2 linked regions of the Sinorhizobium fredii genome follow. The protein of the gene in region 1 interacts with the protein of each later gene in a pairwise test. Links are inferred from orthologs where the notes say so. Each region holds a gene or a part of one and is shown on either strand. Other genes may lie near its edges.

Evidence for each region. Proteins that work in one complex are often made in the same cells at the same time.
Region 2: the proteins of NXT3_RS16130 (region 1) and nifS interact in binary tests that used the Escherichia coli proteins (3 or more experiments, as listed by UniProt). The link is inferred for Sinorhizobium fredii from one-to-one orthologs.

Annotation. Positions count from the first base shown.
Region 1 is NZ_CP024307.1:3,276,013-3,279,268, forward strand. The notes cover bases 127-3,125. They hold NXT3_RS16130 (sulfurtransferase TusA family protein), read left to right. Parts: upstream 127-1,507; coding sequence 1,508-1,744; downstream 1,745-3,125. Other genes in these bases: NXT3_RS16125 (L,D-transpeptidase family protein), read left to right, coding at 127-1,508; NXT3_RS16135 (CobW family GTP-binding protein), read right to left, coding at 1,808-2,938; NXT3_RS16140 (D-alanyl-D-alanine carboxypeptidase family protein), read right to left, coding at 3,005-3,125. Also shown: more of NXT3_RS16125, read left to right, coding at 84-126; more of NXT3_RS16140, read right to left, coding at 3,126-3,256. UniProt on the Escherichia coli protein: Sulfur carrier protein involved in sulfur trafficking in the cell. Part of a sulfur-relay system required for 2-thiolation during synthesis of 2-thiouridine of the modified wobble base 5-methylaminomethyl-2-thiouridine (mnm(5)s(2)U) in tRNA.
Region 2 is NZ_CP024309.1:400,667-403,654, forward strand. It holds nifS (cysteine desulfurase NifS), read left to right. Parts: upstream 1-893; coding sequence 894-2,084; downstream 2,085-2,988. Other genes in the region: NXT3_RS23120 (iron-sulfur cluster assembly accessory protein), read left to right, coding at 1-53; NXT3_RS33370 (iron-sulfur cluster assembly scaffold protein), read left to right, coding at 97-897; NXT3_RS23135 (hydroxymethylglutaryl-CoA lyase-like TIM-barrel protein), read left to right, coding at 2,107-2,988. UniProt on the Escherichia coli protein: Master enzyme that delivers sulfur to a number of partners involved in Fe-S cluster assembly, tRNA modification or cofactor biosynthesis. Catalyzes the removal of elemental sulfur from cysteine to produce alanine.

The DNA.
Region 1 (3,256 bases):
TAATGACTTACTGATTCGTTGACACCTCTCCCTCGCGGAAGGGGCGTGCACGGATGGAATCTGGCTAAAACGGGCTTTTGCCGATGCGTTTCAGGAATCTTTTTGTCACCGCCGTCATTGCAGCCGCGCTCGCCGGCTGCACCAACGAAACGCTCGATTCGGTCAATCTCTCCTCCGTCAAGAACAAGACCGAATACCAGCTGTCCGGCAAGATCGTCGGCAAGATGAAGGAACTGGGGATGCAGAAGACATCCCCGATCCTGTTGCGCATTTTCAAGGAAGAGGGAACGCTCGAGGTCTGGAAGGCGAATGCGTCAAGCCGCCTCCAGCTCTTGAAGAGCTATAAGATCTGTGCCTGGTCGGGCAAGCTCGGCCCCAAGGTGAAGGAAGGTGACCGTCAGGCGCCGGAGGGCTTCTATCCGCTCTATCCGCACCAGATGAACCCCAATTCGAACTATTACCTGGCGATCAATACCGGCTTCCCCAACACCTATGACAGGGCGAATGGCCGCAGCGGCACGCATCTGATGATCCACGGCGCCTGCTCGTCGTCGGGCTGCTATTCGATGACCGACGAGCAGATCATCGAGATCTTCGCGCTCGCCCGCGACGCCTTCAAGGGCGGTCAGGAGAGCGTCCAGCTTCAGGCCTTCCCCTTCCGCATGACGGCCGAGAACATGGCCCGCCACCGCGACAATCCGAACATCGAATTCTGGAAGATGCTGAAGGTCGGCTACGACCAGTTCGAAGTCACCAAACGTCCGCCGCAGGTCAATGTCTGCGAGAGGAAATACGTCTTCAATCAGCAGTCCGACGGCAGCTTCAACCCTGCCGGCCAGTGCCCCGCCATGTCGACGCCGCCGGCCTTGCAAGTGGCCATGGCGAATTTCGACAAGGACTACCAGCGCGATTATCAGAAGGCGCTGAAGAAATACGACGGCATGGTTTGGTATGAGCCGAGCGAAGCGGAGCGCAAGGCAATCGTCGCCGAGCAGCGCAAGGGCCGCGAGCTTGCCTATGCGCCGACCGGCACGTCGCTCGACGCCGGCAAGCTGATGAAGGTGAGCGATCTCGAAAAGCGGCTCGCCGAGCAGAAGGAGGCCGAAGAGGCCAAACAGGCGGCGTTGATCCAGAAGGAAGCTCTGGAGAAGGCGACGCGCGACGGCAAGGCCGTACCCGTGCCGCAGCAGAGCCCGATCGAGCGCCCGGTTCAGCAGGCGGCGCTGCAGACGGCGCCTACCCAGAAATCCTTCTGGAACCTGTTCTCGAAAAGCGAGCCCGCGGCGCCGGCACCGGCCAACCAGGCGCCCGCCGAGCAGAGCGCAGTCCAGCCGGGGGCTCAACAGGCGGCTGCGACCCAGCAGCACCCTGCCGGCACTCAGCAACAGGCAGCCACGCCGGCCGGGGCCAATCCGCAAGTGGCCACGGCCCCTGCAGCCGGCAGCGAAACGGCGCCGGCGGAACAGCCGCCGAAGAAGCGTCCGTTCTGGAAGATCTGGGGCAATTGATGCCGGACGAGCCAAGGGTGGTCTATGATTTGAGGGGGCTGAAATGCCCCCTTCCCGTTTTGAAGACGCGCAAGCGAATGGAAACGATGGCGCCCGGCGGGCTCATCGAGGTCGAGACGACCGATCCGCTGGCCGTGATCGACATTCCGCATTTCTGCAACGAGGATGGGCACCGGCTCGAGCAGGCGGCATCGACCGCCGGCGGCCATCGCTTTCTCATTCGCAAGAAGACGTGACGGCGGAGATTCCGGCGCTCTCTATTATGACGCCTGTGGGCAGGAAGGGGCAAAGCGGCTTGATCAGAACTTCACACCGGGCACGGCGAGCGGGTTGTCGGTGAGCGCCTGCGCATCCGGACGGTCGACGCGCGGCTTGCCGGTGAAGGCATCGAAGAGATCGCGCACGAAAGCCTCTTCGAGCCCCTTGGTGATCAGCACCATCCGGGTGCGCCGGTCGGCTGGGTCCGGCCAGGCGGCAAGCCGTTCAGGCGCGTGAAAGACGGACTGGACGCCGTGCAGGACCACCGGGCGCTCCGGCCGGTCCGCGACGCAAACGATCGCCTTCATACGCAACAGCTTCTCGCCATGGGCCGAGCGCAACAGGTCGACGAACATTTCGAGCGCCATCGGCTCGATCGGCCGGTCGTGAACGATGCTGAAGGAGCGGATGTCGGAGCCGTGGCGATTGACGTCGTGGTGGTGGTGATCGTGCCCATGATCATGGCCGTGGTGATGGTCATGATCGTCACTTCCATCGAGCTCGTCCTGCAGCCAGCGGCCGACATCGGCAACTTTGGTGGATGGATCGTAGAGCCCGCAGGCGAACAGGTCGGCCCGCCCCGCCTCTTGCCCGTCGCCGTCGAAGATTGGCGCGCGCGGATTGAGGTCCTTCAGAAGGTCAGCCAGCGCGTCGAGCTGTTCCTTACCGGAAAGCCCCGTCTTGCTGATCACCAGCCGGTCGGCCACGGCGACCTGCTTCAGCGCCTCGATGTGCTTTGCGATCGTCTGGGCCCCATTCACCGCATCGACGACAGTCACTACGCCGTCGAGGCGGAAGTTCTGGGCGATCACCGGATTGCCGAGCACCGACTGCAGCACCGGCGCCGGGTCGGCCAGGCCGGTCGTCTCGATGACGACGCGCTTCAGCGGCTTGATCCGCCCGGTCTGCATTCGGTCCATCAGGTCGGCGAGCGTGTCGACCAGTTCACCGCGGACCGTACAGCACAGGCAGCCGTCGGAAAGCTCGATCACCCCGTCGCTCGACGCCTCGACAAGCAGGTGATCGATCGAGACATCGCCGAATTCGTTGATGATCACGGCGGTGTCGGCAAGCGCCGGATCCTTCAGCAAGCGGTTCAGAAGGGTCGTCTTGCCCGCACCGAGGAAGCCGGTGAGGATCGACACCGGCACGACCGGCAGTGGACCGTTCATGGAAAGAACTCCGTCATAGACCTTGGCGGCGTCCGGGCGGAAACCGCAATCGCATTCCCATCGCGCTCAGAAGCTGGGGCGCGGCACCGGAACCGGGACGTTGGCGAGCTCGGCGACATCACCCTGCCCGGCGACATCGCTGCCTGCCTTGGCGGTCTTGTCGCCGCTGCCCGGAATAAGCCCGGCGAAGGCCAGCTTCAGCGGACGGTTGATCTCGTGGATATAGGGCGACAGCAGCTTCTGCCGGCCGCCCTCGTCGCGGCCTTCGCTACGGACCTTCGCCGCCTGCTTGGAGCAGATCTCCTTGCTGACGTCCGA
Region 2 (2,988 bases), on another replicon or contig:
TCGACAACCCAAACGCACAAGAGACCTGCGCCTGCGGAAAGTCCTTTGGCTGATCACCTGACTCAAGTGAGAAGAGCCATGGGAAACAATCGCGGAATGGTCGAGGAATCTTTCTTCAACGCGGTGAATGCCGGCGTTCTTGAGATCACTAGGGTCGGCGCCATCTCCTGCGGCAATAGACTTGACTTGATGACAAGAGTCGATGCGGGAGCGATCACTGCGGCGAGATCCCATCTGTTGCGCTGCAGCTCTGCGATCGCCGCCTTGCCGGAATTTGCCGAGCGCATCTTCGGTACGGCTGCCGGCGGAGCGTGCCGCCTGACCCATCGGGAGACGGTGCGGTTTATTGACAGGCTGCTGCAGGAGAGGACGCACCGCCCCGCGATACGAATTGCTTCGAGGGCCAAAATCCGCGGTATGGGGCGCATCTGGCCACGCGAGCGAGGCGCCCCAGTGTGCAAAAGCTTCAGTGTTGATGAAAGGGTGATCATCAGGACATCCGCATCAACTGTCTCCCCACCAACCGGCAAGTCACTCACGACACGGAGCCTGGTAGCAGCGGAGTTACATGTTCCAAAGCATTGGAGGAAATGCTTGTCGGGGGCCGTGCAGCAATGTTCACCGAAGCCCTCACTGCGTGAGAGAAGGCGTGTCGGCAAAACAAAGGCCGCCGTCGATGCAAAGTCGACCTGTCGCATCACTGTCAAGGACTTGCGTTCGCCTGAAGCCTGTCGGGACCGCGACACTCCTGATCTCAGCGGTGTTCAGGCTGCCTCAGCTCACCACGTGCCTCGGTCCCGTGTCTGGCCGCCTCAGTCATTAAGCGCACGAGCAATCAAGGGGGTCGAGCACACAAATGTTCACGTTGCTCCCCGCCAGCCGAGAATGCGTCCATGAGATCTATCTATCTGGATAACAACGCGACGACACGAGTCGATCCCGAAGTGGTTGAAGAGATGCTGCCATTCTTCACGGATCAATTTGGAAATCCTTCTTCGACGCACGCGTTTGGCTCTTCCGCCGGCGTGGCTGTGAGAAAAGCGCGCCGGCAGTTGCAGGCGCTGATCGGCGCAGAGTTCGACTACGAGATCGCGTTTACCTCAGGCGGGACGGAAAGCGACAATGCAGCGATCCTTTCGGCGCTTGAGGTTTTGCCTGAGCGCCTGGAGATCGTGACTTCTGCGGTGGAGCATTCGGCCGTGCTGACGCTCTGCGCGGATCTTGAGGAGACGCGCGGCATCAAGGTACACAGGGTCCCAGTTGATCGCCTTGGGCGGCTAGACCTCGACGCGTACAAGGCCGCGCTCAGCCCGCGTGTGGCAATCGTCTCGATCATGTGGGCGAACAACGAAACGGGTACGATCTTTCCCGCGATCGAACTCGCAAATTCAGCAAAGGAGGTCGGTGCCCTTTTCCATACCGACGCAGTCCAGGCCGTCGGCAAGGTTCCAATCGACCTCAAGTCGACTGCAATCGACATGCTTTCGATCTCCGGCCATAAACTGCACGGTCCGAAGGGAATCGGCGCCCTCTACGTGAAGCGTGGCGTACCCTTCCGCTCGCTGATCAAGGGAGGGCACCAGGAACGGGGCAGGCGCGCGGGTACAGAAAATACGCCAGGCATAGTCGGGTTAGGCAAAGCAGCCGAACTCGCCTTGAAATTCATGGACGATGAGAACACACGGATAAAATCACTGCGAGACCGCTTGGAGAAAGGTGTTCTCAAGCGTGTTCCATACGCCGTCGTCACCGGCGACCCACTGGAGCGCTTGCCGAATACTGCGAACATCTCCTTCCACCAGGTCGAAGCCGATGGCATGCTGTTTCTCCTCAGCCGTTATGGGATTGCCTGCTCCTCCGGCTCCGCTTGCAGCTCCCGCTCGCTGGAACCGAGCCATGTCTTGAAGGCAATGAACTATCCTGATAGCGCGGCACACGGGACAATCCGCTTCTCCTTCTCACGCCACAACAGCGAGGAGGATGTGGACCGGGTGCTCGAGGTGATACCCGGGATAGTCGAGAAGTTGCGCGACATGCCCCGATATGGATCGCCTGCGGAAGAGCGGCGATCTGGTCTGCGCTGAGGAGAAGAGGCGGCCTCGGCTCATGAAACGGCAAATCTTTCTCAACGATACCACCATGCGCGACGGTGAGCGGGCGCCTGGCGTCGCCTTCACTACGGCAGAAAAGTTGGGGCTCGCCGAGTCGCTCGCCGCCGCCGGCGTCTGGGAAATCGAGATCGGCACGCCGGGCATCAGCCCCGACGAGATCGAAACAATTCGCGCGGTGGTCGCATTGGGTCTCCCCGTTCGGCTCGTCGCCTGGTGCCGGATGACGTCAGAGGATCTCGACGCAGCAATTGAATGCGGGGTGCCCGCCGTCAATCTGGCCCTGCCCGCATCGGACATCCAACTGACCGGCAAGCTCGGCCTTGATCGGGCAGGAGCGCTCAAAGTCGTCGAGAGGGTGGTCGGGCGCGCAGCCAATCGGGGACTCTTCGTGGCGGTGGAATGCGAGGATGCATCGCGCGCCGACCGGGCTCATCTCGCCCATGTGATCGAGACGGCTGCGCGCGCGGGCGCAAGCCGCGTCAGGCTGGCCGACACAATCGGAGTTCTCGACCCCTTCTCGACGTTCGATCTTGTCTCCGAGTTGGCGTCACAGTTCCTGATGGATCTGGAATTTCATGGTCGCAACGACTTCGGCCTTGCTACCGCCAACACGCTGGCGGCGATCCGCGCCGGGGCGTGGCATGCCTGCGTAACCGTCGGCGGCCTGGGCGAGCGCGCCGGCAATGCCGCGCTCGAAGAGGTCGCTGCAGCACTGGCTGTGCTCGACGGCGAAAATATCGGCATTTCCCTCAAAGCGTTACCCGAGCTCGCCGCCCACGTGGCGCGTGTCGTCGGCCGCCGCATACCAGCCATCAAGCCGGTGGTCGGCGCGGATAGCTTCACCCAGGAAACCGGACTGGATGTCGCAGAGCTGCTC